DNA from 2 places in the Streptomyces sp. NPDC044064 genome. Region 2 is predicted to be linked to the other one. Evidence: riboswitches for the same ligand, from Rfam matches in the RefSeq annotation. Region 2 holds a riboswitch; the other holds the start of a gene.

Region 1 (7,076 bases), on a different contig from region 2:
TCCTGCCACCGAGGACGGGGTCGAGCAGATCTACATAGGCGTAGTCGGCGAACTGCGGCACGGCCACGTCCGTCAGCTCCTGCGCGGTCTGCATGACGTCCAGGCTGCTTCCGATCCTGGCACTCGCCTCGTTGATCAGGTCCAGTCGCTCACGCGCCCGGGTCTCCTCGGTCACGTTGATCACCAAGTGCACCAGGCCGACCACGTCACCGGAGCCGCTGCGCAGCGGGACGATGGTCTCCGACCAGACGGATTCCCCGTCCGGGCTTTCCGGGATGCCACCTCGTACCTCGGCGCCGATGCTTGCCCGGCCGGTGTTGAGCACCCGTCGCTGCCGCTCCTCCAGAGCGTCGACGTCCAGCAGGCCGGAGGGCGCCGCTTCCCGCATGGTGCGGCCGACGACGTCGTCGGCGAAGCCTCCCGAACGACTCCGGGACTCGTTCTGCCCAAGGAATCGCAGATCGCTGTCGAAGACGTCGATGATGTACGGCGATTCGGTGAACAGTCCCCGCAGCAGAGCGCGGCGGAGGTCGTTTCGACACGCGTCCTCAAGGGGCTCGGCCTGGATGAGCCACTGCGCACCGGCCGGTGTCACCAAGCCGTGTGCCCAGATCCTCGCCTCGACTCCGGAGCCGCTGCTGTGACGCAGACGAGCGGGCGAGAAGACGATCGGCCGGCTGTCGGGCCGGCGATCGAGGAGCTCGGCGGCCTCCGTCCCGGGCTCGACGAGATCGGCCCAGCGAAGTTCCCAGAGCTCGGACGCGGAGTATCCGAGCAGTTGCTGCGCAGCGGGGCCCCAGCCGAGGAGCGAACCGTGTTCGCCGACCACGACGCAGATGTCACCTGCGGGTTCCGGCGCGTCACTCGGCGTGCCCAAGAGCGCGGTGTCCCGCATTCCCATGAGTCCAGGCTACCCGGACACCCACAGGGGTCCCCCGGAGATCCACCGAACCCGTCGACGCAGGTACCTTCCGGCATCGGCGCAGAGCCGGGCGCCGCGGCGGACGACGATTCGGGTGCGGCCGCCCTCGGCCTCGTCCGGCTGATGAACCTTGCTCCCGCTGCCCCATGGACCGAGAGGCCACCCGGCCCGAGACCGGACAGCCCCTCGACAAGATCTTCATGAGCCCGCTAGGCGGCGGCGAGCACGAGCAGGCTCGCCGCCGCCAGCAGGGCGCAGCCCAGCACGCACCAGGCCACCAGCCGCTGCCGCAGCGCCCGGTACCTAGCCTCGTAGGTGTCCCGCAGCTCCTCGGCGCGTTCTGCGGTGCGCCGCCACGAGGCGCGGGACAGGGCCAGGTACTCCGTCTCGAAGAGCCGCTCCAGGTCGTCCCGTTGGGTGTCGGTGAGCCAGCCGAGCCGGGCGGCCGCACGGGCCGCGGCCGTACGACCCTCCTCCCGGGCGGCGGCGAGCAGCAGATGGCCCTCGATCTCCTGGACGAGCGCCCGTTCCTCTCCCGTGCTCATCGCGCGGTCAGCTCCCGCTCCTGCTGCCCCACCTGCGGATGGTGCAGGTCGAACGCCGGCGACTCGCTGCGGATCTGCGGGAGGGAGAGGAAGTTGTGCCGGGGCGGCGGGCAGGAGGTCGCCCATTCGAGCGAACGGCCGTAGCCCCAGGGGTCGTCGGTCTCGACCTTCGCGCCGTACTTGGCCGTCTTCCAGACGTTGTAGAAGAACGGCAGCATCGACGAGCCGAGCAGGAACGAGAAGACCGTCGAGACCGTGTTGAGCGTGGTGAGCCCCTCGACCGCCAGATAGTCGGGGATCCGGCGCTGCATGCCGTTCACGCCCAGCCAGTGCTGCACGAGGAACGTGCCGTGGAAGCCGATGAACAGCGTCCAGAAGGTGATCTTGCCGAGGCGCTCGTCCAGCATCCTGCCGGTCATCTTCGGCCACCAGAAGTGGAAGCCCGCGAACATCGCGAAGACCACCGTGCCGAAGATGACGTAGTGGAAGTGGGCCACCACGAAATAGGTGTCGGAGGTCGGGAAGTCCAGCGGCGGCGAGGCCAGCATCACCCCGGTCAGGCCACCGAACACGAACGTCACCAGGAAGCCCGTCACCCACAGCATCGGCGTCTCGAAGGAGAGGCTGCCGCGCCACATCGTGCCGATCCAGTTGAAGAACTTCACACCGGTCGGTACGGCGATCAGGAACGTCATGAAGGAGAAGAACGGCAGCAGCACACCGCCGGTGACGTACATGTGGTGGGCCCACACCGTCACGGACAGACCGGCGATCGCGATGGTGGCCGCGATCAGACCCATGTAGCCGAACATCGGCTTGCGGGAGAAGACCGGGATGACCTCGGAGACGATGCCGAAGAACGGCAGCGCGATGATGTACACCTCTGGGTGTCCGAAGAACCAGAAGAGGTGTTGCCAGAGCAGTGCTCCGCCGTTCGCCGCGTCGAACACATGCGCACCGAACTTGCGGTCCGCCTCCAGCGCGAACAGCGCGGCCGCCAGGACCGGGAAGGCCAGCAGGACGAGCACACCGGTCAGCAGCACGTTCCACACGAAGATCGGCATGCGGAACATGGTCATGCCCGGGGCACGCATGCAGATGATCGTGGTGATGAAGTTGACCGCGCCGAGGATGGTGCCGAAGCCGGAGAAGGCCAGACCCATGATCCACATGTCGGCGCCGATGCCCGGGCTGCGGACCGCGTCCGACAGCGGGGAGTAGGCGAACCAGCCGAAGTCGGCCGCACCCTGCGGGGTGAGGAAACCGCCCACGGCGATGGTCGAGCCGAACAGGTAGAGCCAGTAGGCGAACATGTTCAGCCGCGGGAACGCCACGTCCGGCGCGCCGATCTGCAGCGGCATGATCCAGTTCGCGAAACCGGCGAACAACGGCGTCGCGAACATCAGCAGCATGATCGTGCCGTGCATCGTGAACGCCTGGTTGAACTGCTCGTTCGACATGATCTGCAGACCCGGACGGGCCAGCTCGGCGCGCATCAGCAGCGCCATCACACCACCGATCAGGAAGAACGCGAACGCGGTGACCAAGTAGAGCGTTCCGATCGTCTTGTGATCGGTGGTCGTCAGCCACCGCACGGCCCTGATGTCTCTGATCCTCTTCACGCCCCGCCTGTGTCCGCGCCCGGCCCGTCGGTCACACTCGGACGGCGCGACGAGCATCACGCAAGAAGGGTGTGACGATCCGGGGGGTGCCGGACACGAACCGAACATGAGCAACGACGAGATCTTCGCCGCTGCCTATCGCGAGCACTACTGGGCGGTCAGCCGCTATGTCGCCAGGCGACTGCAGGGGCGGGCCGACGAGGTGGAGGAAGTGGTGGCGGAGGTGTTCACGGTGGCCTGGCGCCGCCGGTCCGACCTGCCCGAGGCGCCGCTGCCCTGGCTGTACGGCGTGGCACGCAACTGCCTGGCCAACGCGGTACGCGGCTACGGACGGCGGCGCCGGCTGGTGGACCGGCTGGGCAACGACGAGGCGGCGCACGGCCGGCACGTCGTGGACAGCCCCGACGCCGAGGCCCCCGGCGCCTGGGTGCACGAGGCGCTGGCCCGGCTCTCCCCGGCGGACCGGGAGGTGCTCCGCCTCGCGGCATGGGAGGAACTCGACGCCGAGCAGATCGCGGTGGCCCTGGACTGCGGCAGACGGGCGGCGGTCATGCGCCTGCACCGGGCCCGGCGCCGGCTGAGAGCCGAGATCGACCGGATGCGGCCCACCGCGGCAGCCCTGCCCGCCCCCGCCGACGCGACCCTCTGCGAGGACCACCGACATGGCTGACGAACTCGAACTCCTGCGCCGCGCCAACCCGGTGCCGACCGACGGCCCCCACTTCGGCGACGGGCCGCTGGACCACCGCGCCGAGCGGCAACTGGAGCGGCTGCTGCACGAGGACCGCCCAAGGCGCCGTCTCCGGCTGCTTCCGGCGCTCCCCGGCCGTACCCCGCGGGCCCGGCTGGCCTGGGGCCTCGCCGCCACCGCCGTCGTCCTGGTGGTCGCCGGCAATGCCGTGCTGGGCGGTCCGAGCACACCGCGGGCCGTCGCCGCGCCGCGCCCGCTGACCGTCCGCCTCCACGCCACACCTGTACCCCTGAAGGAGATGGTCGCCCTGGCCGACGCGGCCGCGTCGGGCGGCTCCCCGCGCCTGCGCAGGGGCACGCACGTGCAGTCGTGGAGCCTCGGCATGAGCGACGGCAAGCACCCCGTCACCGTCCCCGAGGAGCGGGTGGTGCGCTGGCGGGCGGACGACAGCCACACCGAACTGGCCGTCGCGACCGACCCGCGCAGGCCGGGCCGCCCGGTCCTCACGGACGCGGGCGACGACCCGCACGAGGTGGCGGACGGACATGTGATCAGCCGGACCACCTACCCGCCGACGTGGAGCGACGCCCCGCCCGAGGGAACCCCGCCGCACACCGCGGCGCGTCTGCGGGCCTACCTCACCGAGATCGCCCGGCCCCAGATCAACCGCAGCAAGGCCCCGCTGAGCAGTGCCGAACTCTTCGACGCCGTCGGGGAACTGCTCGACCACTGGACCCTGGGTGCCCGTGAGTCGGCGGCCCTCGTCCGGCTGTTCGCCGAGGCCGAGGGGCTGCGGCCGGCCGGCGAGGTGACCGACCGCCTGGGCCGCCCCGGCCATGCGTACGTGTACGACACCGGGGGCGTCCGCCACATGCTGATCCTGGAGCCGCGCACCGGCGCCGTCCTCGGCATGGAGACCACCTTCACCCGGGCCCGGCCCGAGTACCGGGTCAGGGCCGGGGACGTCATGGAGTACCGCGCCTGGATGCGCTGATCACACCCCGAGCCGCCGGGCGGCGGCGGCCGCGGCTTCAACGGTCTGCTCCAGCAGCGTGGCGATCGTCATCGGACCGACACCGCCCGGCACCGGCGTGATCAACGAGGCCCGCTCCACGGCCGAGTCGAAGTCGACGTCGCCGACGTTCCCCGCGTTGTAGCCCGCGTCGACGACGACCGCGCCCGGCTTGATGTCCTGGCCCCGGATGAGACGCGGCCGGCCCACGGCGGCGACCACGATGTCCGCCTCGCGGACCGCGGCCGACAGGTCCCGGGTGCGCGAGTGGCAGTACGTCACGGTCGCGTCGCGGGCCAGGAGCAGCATGCCCACCGGCTTGCCGAGGATCGCGCTGCGGCCCACCACCACGGCCCGCTTCCCGGCCGGGTCGACGCCGTACTCGTCGAGCAGCCGGACGATGCCGCCGGGCGTGCAGGAGACGAAGCCCGGCAGGCCGAAGCTCATCGTGGCGAACGAGGCGAAGGTGACGCCGTCGACGTCCTTCTCCGGCGCGATCGCCTCGAACGCGGCCCGCTCGTCGATGTGGTCGCCCACCGGGTGCTGGAGCAGGATGCCGTGCACGGCCGGATCGGCCGACAACTCCCGCAGCGTGCCGACGAGTTCGGCGGTGGTCGTGGCGGCGGGCAGTGCCACGTGCCGGGACTCGATGCCGGCCTTGCGGCAGCGGTTCTGCTTCATGCGGACGTAGGTGACGGACGCCGGGTCCTCGCCGACCAGCACCGTGGCCAGACAGGGCGCGCTGCCCGTCCGTTCGGTGAGATCGGCGGCCTTCTTCGCGGTCTCCTCGACGATGCGGCGGGCGAGGGCGGTGCCGTCCATGAGCCGGGCCTGTGTCATCTGCACTCCTGAGCTGGGTTGACCTTCATCGCCCAGGCGCGCGGCATGCTCCACGGGCCGCTCCCCGGTGGTGATCCACCTCAGCGCCAGTCACGGCCCGTCCACAGCCTAACCGAGAGTGCGGGCTGCGCTCAGTCCGCGTCCGTGGGCCCCGGCGCCGTGGGATCCGCCCCGGTGAGGAAGGCGTCCGCCTGGGCGGCCAGCCGGTCCGCGCCGATCGCCCCGGCCCAGCGGACGATCTCCGTCGCCAGCGCGACGGCGCCCGCCTCGTCGCCCGCGTCCCGGGCCAGCACGGCCAGCAGCAACTGCTGGGAGAGGGTGCCCGGCACCGTGCCGGCCCGGGCGCCCAGCGCGGTGGCTCGCCGCCAGCGTTCCCCGGCCCGCTCGCCGTCACCGGCGTCGTGGTCGTGGTCGCCGAGATGCCGCAGCGCCTCGCGGGCCAGCAGACCGTCCGCGCCGGCCTCCCCGGCGCGCAGCGCGGCCGTGTAGTGCCCGGCGGCGGCCGCCCGCTCGGCGAAGTGGTTCTCCGTGATCAGCCCCCGGTACATCGCCGCCCAGCCCCGCCGCACCTCGTCCGGGGCGCTGTCGTGCAGTTCCCGCGCCCGGTCGAGGAGGGCGGCGAGCGCCGCTGGGTCCTTGCCGTCCGGGCCGATGCGCAGGGTGCCGTCGACCAGGAGCAGCCGGCCGTAGGTGTGCCTCAGCCGGAGGAAGCCGGTGTCCCAGTCGCCGACCGGGAACTCCTTCTCCGCCGCCTCCAGCCGCTCGGCCGCGGTGTCCGTCCCCGCGAACCAGTCGCGGTCCAGAGCGACTTCGGCCGCTGCCCGGGTGATCCGCGCGCGAGCGGCGGGGTCGTCGGTGGCGGCCGCGCCGAGCAGTCGCGCGGCCCGCTCCCAGCGGCCGCTGACGCTCAACTCACGTACTGCAAAAAGGAGTTCATCGATATCGACGAGTGGGTGCGGTGCAGAGGTCATGCCGGGCAAGGTAGTTGGGCAAAAAATGATCCACAAGAAAACCACTGCGGGAGGCAGGCAGTGCAGGACTCGGTGGACCGGCACGTGGCCGTCTGGGCGCGCGAGCTGGACTGGCTCGACCCGGTCAAGGAGGCGATCGTCGCGAGGCTGGCGATCCTCGGCCGGCACACCGCACAGGCCCGCCGGGACGTGCTGGACTCCGACGGCCTCAAGTACTGGCAGTACAAGGTGCTGTTGATGCTGCGCAGGTCCGGGCCGCCGTACGAGTCGAGTCCCTCGCAGCTCGCCGAACGGCTCGGCCTGACCCGGGGAGCGCTGTCGGCGCGGCTCGGGGCCGTCGAGGAGGCCGGGCTGATCACCCGTACCCACGAGACCGGTGACCGCCGTAGGGTGCGGGTACGGCTCACCGAGGCCGGGCACGCCGCGTTCGAGGCGCATGCGGCAGCGGAGGACGCGGGTGAGGGTGCGCTGCT
Region 2 (7,076 bases):
GCGTCTCGGAGTCGTCCAGGTACTGCTGGGTGCGCTCCCGGAAGGGCGTCACGAACTCGACCATGACCTCGGCGAGGTCCGTCTTGAGCGCGCCGTACATCTTGCCCTCGTAGTCCTGCTCCAGCTCGGCGATCGACTTGCCGGTGAGCGTGGAGTAGATGGTGAGGAGGTTCGACACGCCCGGCTTGTTCTCCGCGTCGTAGCGGATCACGGTGTCGGTGTCGGTGACCGCGCTCTTGACCTTCTTGGCCGTCGCCTTCGGCTCGTCGAGCAGGTTGATCAGGCCCTTCGGCGTGGACGCCGACTTGCTCATCTTGATCGTCGGGTCCTGAAGGTCGTAGATCTTCGCCGTCTCCTTGAGGATGTACGGCGACGGGATCACGAACGTGTCGCCGAACCGGCCGTTGAAGCGCTCGGCGAGGTCGCGGGTCAGCTCGATGTGCTGGCGCTGGTCCTCGCCGACCGGCACCTCGTTGGCCTGGTACAGCAGGATGTCCGCGACCTGCAGGACCGGGTACGTGAACAGGCCGACGGAGGCCCGCTCGGCACCCTGCTTGGCGGACTTGTCCTTGAACTGGGTCATCCGGCTGGCCTCGCCGAAGCCGGTGAGGCAGTTCATGATCCAGGCGAGCTGGGCGTGCTCGGGCACATGGCTCTGCACGAAGAGGGTGCAGCGGTCGGGGTCGAGACCGGCGGCCAGCAGCTGGGCCGCGGCCAGGCGGGTGTTGGCGCGCAGATCCGCCGGGTTCTGCGGGACCGTGATCGCGTGCAGGTCGACGACCATGTAGAAGGCGTCGTGGGACTCCTGCAGGGCCACCCACTGGCGGACGGCGCCGAGGTAGTTGCCGAGGTGGAACGAGCCGGCGGTGGGCTGGATGCCGGAGAGCACGCGGGGTCGGTCAGCAGAGGCCATGTTGCCCATTCTCTCATCGGCTGGGGGCGGCATCGGCCCGTGAGGCGCAAGGAGGCTTCGGGGCGCGGGGGACCGCGGGCCGTCCGTGGTTGCCCGCCGCAGTCCCCCCGCGCCCCTCACGGGGCGTTTCAGCCCAGGTCGACTTCCGGGTACAGCGGGAAGCCGGCCACCAGGTCCGTCGCCCGCTGGGCGATCTCCTGCGCGGTCTTCTCGTCCAGGACGTGGGCCGCCTTGGACGGGGCGCCCGACTTGGTGGTGCCCGCCTCGGTGGCGCCGAGGACGCGGTCGATCAGTCCGGCGACCTCGTCCATCTCCGCGGTGCCGAGGCCACGGGTGGTCAGGGCGGGGGTGCCGATGCGAATGCCGGAGGTGTACCAGGCGCCGTTCGGGTCGGCCGGGATGGCGTTGCGGTTGGTGACGATGCCGGACTCGAGCAGGGCCGCCTCGGCCTGGCGGCCGGTGAGGCCGTAGGAGGTGGCCACGTCGATCAGGTTGAGGTGGTTGTCCGTACCGCCGGTGACCAGGGTGGCGCCGCGCTTCATCAGGCCCTCGGCGAGGGCGCGCGAGTTGTCGACGATGCGCTGGGCGTAGTCCTGGAAGGAGGGCTGACGGGCCTCGGCGAGGGCGACGGCCTTCGCGGCCATGACGTGCGGGAGCGGACCGCCGAGCACCATCGGGCAGCCGCGGTCGACCTGGTCCTTCAGGGAGTCGTCGCACAGGACCATGCCGCCGCGCGGGCCGCGCAGGGACTTGTGGGTGGTCGTGGTGACGATCTGGGCGTGCGGGACCGGGTCGAAGTCGCCGGTCAGGACCTTGCCGGCGACCAGACCGGCGAAGTGGGCCATGTCGACCATCAGGGTCGCGCCGACCTCGTCGGCGATCTCGCGCATGACGCGGAAGTTCACCAGACGGGGGTACGCCGAGTAGCCCGCGACGATGATCAGCGGCTTGAACTCGCGGGCCTGGGCACGCAGCGCCTCGTAGTCGATCAGGCCCGTGGCCGGGTCGGTGCCGTAGGAGCGCTGGTCGAACATCTTGCCGGAGATGTTCGGACGGAAGCCGTGGGTGAGGTGGCCGCCGGCGTCCAGGGACATGCCGAGCATGCGCTGGTTGCCGAAGGCCTGGCGGAGCTCAGCCCAGTCGGCCTCGGAGAGGTCGTTGACCTGGCGGGCGCCGGTCTTCTCCAGGAACGGGACCTCCACGCGGTCCGCGAGGACGGCCCAGAAGGCGACGAGGTTGGCGTCGATGCCGGAGTGCGGCTGGACGTAGGCGTGCCGGGCGCCGAAGAGCGCCTTGGCGTGCTCGGCGGCCAGGGACTCCACCGTGTCGACGTTGCGGCAGCCGGCGTAGAAGCGGCGGCCGATGGTGCCCTCGGCGTACTTGTCGCTGAACCAGTTGCCCATCGCCAGCAGGGTGGCCGGGGAGGCGTAGTTCTCGGAGGCGATCAGCTTCAGCATCTCGCGCTGGTCGGTCACCTCCTGGCCGATGGCGTCCGCGACCCGCGGCTCGACGGCACGGATCACGTCGAGGGCGGCACGGAAGGCGGTGGACTCGGTCGACAGGGACTGCTCTGGCATGGGGACCTCCGGACGGTGTGCGTACAGCGTTCACGTTCGGCCCAGGCGCACGGCACTCATTTCCGGCTCGGGCCGCTCCCCGATGGTCGGTCCCATCCCTAGCGCGCCAGTCACGGCCCGCTGATCAGCCTACCGGGCGCGCCGGAACGGGGAGGTCCCGCGTCCACCATGCGAGCGAGGATAAGAAGGGGGTGCATCCGACTCTCTGGCCCCTTGGAGTTCCCGTGAACGCTACGGAGACGCTCATCGCCGCCGCCGACACCCACAGTGCGCACAACTACCACCCGCTGCCGGTGGTCGTCGCCACCGCGGAGGGGGCCTGGATGACGGATGTCGAGGGGCGGCGCTACCTCGACCTGCTGGCCGGGTACTCGGCGCTGAACTTCGGCCACGGCCACCCCCGGCTGGTGGAGGCTGCCAAGGCACAGCTGGAGCGGGTGACGCTGACCTCGCGGGCGTTCCACCACGACCGGTTCGCCGCCTTCTGCACCGAGCTGGCCGCGCTGTGCGGCATGCAGATGGTGCTGCCGATGAACACCGGCGTCGAGGCGGTGGAGACCGCGGTGAAGACCGCCCGGAAATGGGGGTACCGGATCAAGGGGGTGCCGGCCGAGATGGCGAAGATCGTGGTCGCGAGCGGCAACTTCCACGGCCGTACGACGACGGTCATCAGCTTCTCGACCGACCCCGAGGCGCGGGCGGACTTCGGGCCGTACACACCGGGCTTCCAGATCGTGCCGTACGGCGACCTGACCGCGATGCGGGCGGCGCTCACCGAGAACACGGTCGCGGTGCTGCTCGAACCGATCCAGGGCGAGTCGGGGGTGATCGTCCCGCCGGCCGGTTATCTGCCGGCGGTGCGTGAGCTGACCCGGCAGCGGGACGTGCTGTTCATCGCGGACGAGATCCAGTCCGGGCTGGGCCGGACGGGGCGGACGTTCGCGTGCGAGCACGAGGGGGTCGTACCGGATGTGTACGTGCTGGGGAAGGCGCTGGGCGGCGGGATCGTGCCGGTGTCTGCGGTGGTGTCGAGCACCGAGGTGCTCGGGGTGTTCGGGCCGGGTGAGCACGGATCGACGTTCGGCGGGAACCCCTTGGCGTGTGCGGTGGCGCTGGAGGTGATCAGGATGCTGCGGACGGGCGAGTACCAGGCACGGGCCGCCGAGCTCGGCGATCATCTGCACCGGGAGCTGGGCGCCCTGCTCGGCACCGGCAGGGTGACGGCGGTGCGCGGGCGCGGGCTGTGGGCCGGGGTGGACATCGCGCCGGGGGCCGGGACCGCCCGGCAGGTGTCCGAGCGGCTGATGGACCGGGGTGTCCTGGTGAAGGACACCCACGGTGCGACGGTCCGGATCGCGCCGCCGTTGGTGATCGGCAAGGAGGACCTGGACTGGGGGCTCGAACAGCTGGCGGCGGTGCTGGCCGGCTAGAGGATCACGTGCGGCAGGAAGCGGGCGTACTCGTCGGTGATCAGGCCCGAGGACTCGCGCAGGCCGAGGCCGGCCGGCTCGTCCCGGACGACCCAGGCGCCGAGGACGAGGTGGTTGCCGTCGAAGGCGGGCAGCGGGGCGAGCTGCTGGTAGCAGCAGGGCTCGTCCCGGACGGCGGCCGGGGCGCCGGGCTCGTGGACGGTCACGCCCGCGCCCTCGCGGCCCAGCAGCGGCTTGGCGACATAGCCGGTCGACCCGGCCAGCTCGCGCGGGCCGTCCAGGTAGGCGGGCAGCAGGCTGGGGTGGCCGGGGTACAGCTCCCAGAGGATCGCCAGCAGGGCCTTGTTGCTCAGGAGCATCTTCCAGGCGGGTTCGATCCACAGGGTGCTGCCGGTGCCGCCGCCGTTGTCCAGGGTGTCCAGGACGTGCCCCGCGAAGGCGTCGGTGGTGAGCCACTCCCACGGATAGAGCTTGAAGACGCTGCGGATGAAGCGGAGCCCGTTGTCCACGAAGCGGCCGGAGAGGGTGTCCCAGCCGATCTCCTCCATGGAGATCCATTCGGTGGCGAGGCCGGCCTGCTCGGCGGTCTCCTTCAGGTAGGCGACCGTCATCAGGTCCTCGCCGAGTTCGTCGGCCGAGGAGTGCGCGAAGTGCAGCGGGCTGCCCGGCGGGAGCAGCGCGGCCTGCCGGCGCCAGGCGTCGACCAGACGGTCGTGCAGCGAGTTCCACTGGTCGGCGCCGGGGAAGCGTTCCTCCATCCAGAACCACTGGGGGGAGGCGGCCTCGACCAGTGAGGTCGGGGTGTCGGCGTTGTACTCCAGGAGCTTCGCCGGGCCGGTTCCGTCGTAGCGGAGGTCGAAGCGGCCGTAGACGGAGGGGAGTTCGGCGCGGCGCCGCCAGGCCTCGGCGACGGCCTCGGCGACCCGCGGGTCGGTGATGCCGAGGTCGGCGAGGCGGCCCTCGGCCACGATGTGCCCGGCGGCCGCGAGGCACATGCGGTGCAGTTCCTCGACGGTCTCCTCCAGCGCCTCGACCTCGTCCAGGGTGAAGACGTAGTAGGCGCTCTCGTCCCAGTAGGGGCGCAGCGAGCCGTCCGGGTGGCGGGTCAGAGGGTAGACGAGCCCCTGCTCCTCGACGGTCTGCTGCCAGCCGGGGCGGGGGGTGGTCGTACGGCGTTCCACGGTCCGTTTCCCCGTCAGCCGCCGGAGCTGCCGTGACCGCCGCCGAAGCCGCCGCGGTGCACGCCGCCGTACGAGCCGCCCGAGCTCGAATGCGAGCCGGAGCCCTTGCCCGGCTTGGTGAAGGAGCCGCCGCTCACCCAGGAGCCCTTCTTCTTGCCGCCGTAGTACCAGGCGCCGTCGACGAAGGCCTTGGCGGACTTGCAGTTCTTGTCGGAGACGACCTTGTAGCCCTTGGCCAGCCGGTAGCTGTCGCGGTCGACGCAGCGCTTGTCCGGGGCGGAGGAGCAGGCGGTCAGGGCGGTGGCGAGCAGCCCCATGCCACCGAGGAGAACGGTCCCCGAACGAAGGCGTCGGCGTGCGGTGTCCATGCTGGTGTCTCCCCCGTCGGTTGGCCTGTTTTCGGCGGTCAGCCTAGAGAACGGTGAGAGCGACCACCTGGGCGGGTTACCGGTTCGCCCCTCGCCTAGAGTCACTTCGTGCTCTTTGGAATGGTGTGTGCCCTGGCCGCGGCCGTCTGTTTCGGTACGGCGACGGTGTTGCAGGCGGTCGCCGCGAGGCAGGCCGGTACGGGTGGGGGCGGCGAGGCCGCGCTGTTGCTGCGGGCCTTGCGGCAGTGGCGGTACCTGGCGGGTCTTGCGCTGGACGGTCTTGGCTTCCTGTTCCAGATCGCCGCGCTGCGCTCGATTCCGATCTACGCGGTCAGCGCGGCTCTGGCGTCGAGTCTGGCGGTGACCGCGGTGGTCGCGGCGCGGCTGCTGCGGGTGCGGCTGACCGGCACGGAGTGGGGCGCGGTGGGCGTGGTCTGCGTCGGGCTCGCGATGCTGGGGCTGGCGGCCGGGCCGGAGGGGGACCGGGAGGGGTCGGACACCCTGAAGTGGGCCATGCTCGCGACGGCCGTCGGCATGCTGGTGCTCGCGCTGCTGGGCGGACGGCTGACCGGGCGCATGCGGGCGCTGGTACTGGGTCTGGGGGCGGGTTTCGGATTCGGGGTCGTGGAGGTGTCGGTCCGTCTGATCGACTCGCTGCGGCCGGCCGAGCTGCTCACCAACCCGGCGGCCTACGCCCTGCTGATCGGCGGCGGCGCCGCCTTCATTCTGCTGACCTCCGCCCTGCAGCGCGGCTCGGTGACGACGGCGACGGCCGGCCTGGTCATCGGCGAGACGATCGGCCCGGCGGCCATCGGCGTGATCTGGCTCGGCGACCGCACCAAGGAGGGCCTGACCTGGCTGGCGGCGCTGGGTTTCGCGGTGGCGGTGGCGGGGGCGCTGGCGCTGGCGCGGTTCGGCGAGGCGCCCGCCTCCGACGGTGAGACCGTGGAGGCCGTGGGTCCGCCGCGGTGACCGCCCCGGGGGCCGCGCTCCCGGACGGGCCTGGGTTCGCCGTCACGGCAACACCCTGCACAACGCCTCCAACGCCCCCGCCCACGCACTGTCCGGCGGCGTCCCGTACCCCACCACCAGCGCGTCCAGCGGCTCGGCGAGCGCCTGCTCGTGCCGGTGGAAGGCGAGCCCGTGCAGGGCAAGGCCCTGCCAGGTCGCGGCCTGGATCACCGACTGCTCGGTGCCGGGCGGCAGCCGCAGCACGGCGTGCAGACCGGCCGCGATCCCGGTGACCCGGACCTCGGGTGCGCGGTCGGCCACGGCGGCGGCGAGGGCGTCACGGCGGCGCCGGTAGCGCAGCCGGGCGGAGCGGACATGGCGGTCGTAGGAGCCGGAGGTGAGGAACTCGGCCAGCGTCAGCTGGTCCAGCACGCCGCAGGTGTCGACACGGCCCTTGGCCTCGGCCGCCTCCTGGGCCAGGGACGGTGGCAGCACCATCCAGCCGAGGCGCAGGCCGGGGGCCAGGGACTTGCTGGCCGTGCCGAGGTAGACGACCCGGTCGGGGGCGAGGCCCTGGAGGGCGCCGACGGGCTGACGGTCGTAGCGGAACTCGCCGTCGTAGTCGTCCTCCAGTACCAGCCCGCCGGTCCGCCGCG

The links. A riboswitch is a leader RNA that binds a small molecule or an ion and turns the genes downstream of it on or off. The one in region 2 is predicted to bind ZMP and ZTP.
Region 1: it holds a riboswitch for ZMP and ZTP, as region 2 does, so the genes downstream of both, AC07DS_RS01115 (bifunctional 5,10-methylenetetrahydrofolate dehydrogenase/5,10-methenyltetrahydrofolate cyclohydrolase) here and AC07DS_RS06085 (glycine hydroxymethyltransferase) in region 2, are expected to answer to the same signal.

Annotation. Positions count from the first base shown of each region.
Region 1 covers NZ_JBWKFN010000001.1:238,545-245,620, reverse strand. The annotation lists gene AC07DS_RS01140 (ATP-binding SpoIIE family protein phosphatase) at 1-901, opposite strand, end outside; gene AC07DS_RS01135 (hypothetical protein) at 1,132-1,467, opposite strand; gene ctaD (aa3-type cytochrome oxidase subunit I) at 1,464-3,089, opposite strand; gene AC07DS_RS01125 (RNA polymerase sigma factor) at 3,196-3,759, shown strand; gene AC07DS_RS01120 (CU044_5270 family protein) at 3,752-4,774, shown strand; gene AC07DS_RS01115 (bifunctional 5,10-methylenetetrahydrofolate dehydrogenase/5,10-methenyltetrahydrofolate cyclohydrolase) at 4,775-5,632, opposite strand; ZMP/ZTP riboswitch at 5,656-5,736, opposite strand; gene AC07DS_RS01110 (hypothetical protein) at 5,764-6,543, opposite strand; gene AC07DS_RS01105 (MarR family winged helix-turn-helix transcriptional regulator) at 6,664-7,076, shown strand, end outside.
Region 2 covers NZ_JBWKFN010000003.1:134,166-141,241, reverse strand. The annotation lists gene trpS (tryptophan--tRNA ligase) at 1-922, opposite strand, end outside; gene AC07DS_RS06085 (glycine hydroxymethyltransferase) at 1,042-2,490, opposite strand; ZMP/ZTP riboswitch at 2,523-2,614, opposite strand; gene rocD (ornithine--oxo-acid transaminase) at 2,715-3,920, shown strand; gene AC07DS_RS06075 (glutathionylspermidine synthase family protein) at 3,917-5,101, opposite strand; gene AC07DS_RS06070 (hypothetical protein) at 5,116-5,469, opposite strand; gene AC07DS_RS06065 (DMT family transporter) at 5,590-6,441, shown strand; gene pdxR (MocR-like pyridoxine biosynthesis transcription factor PdxR) at 6,484-7,076, opposite strand, start outside.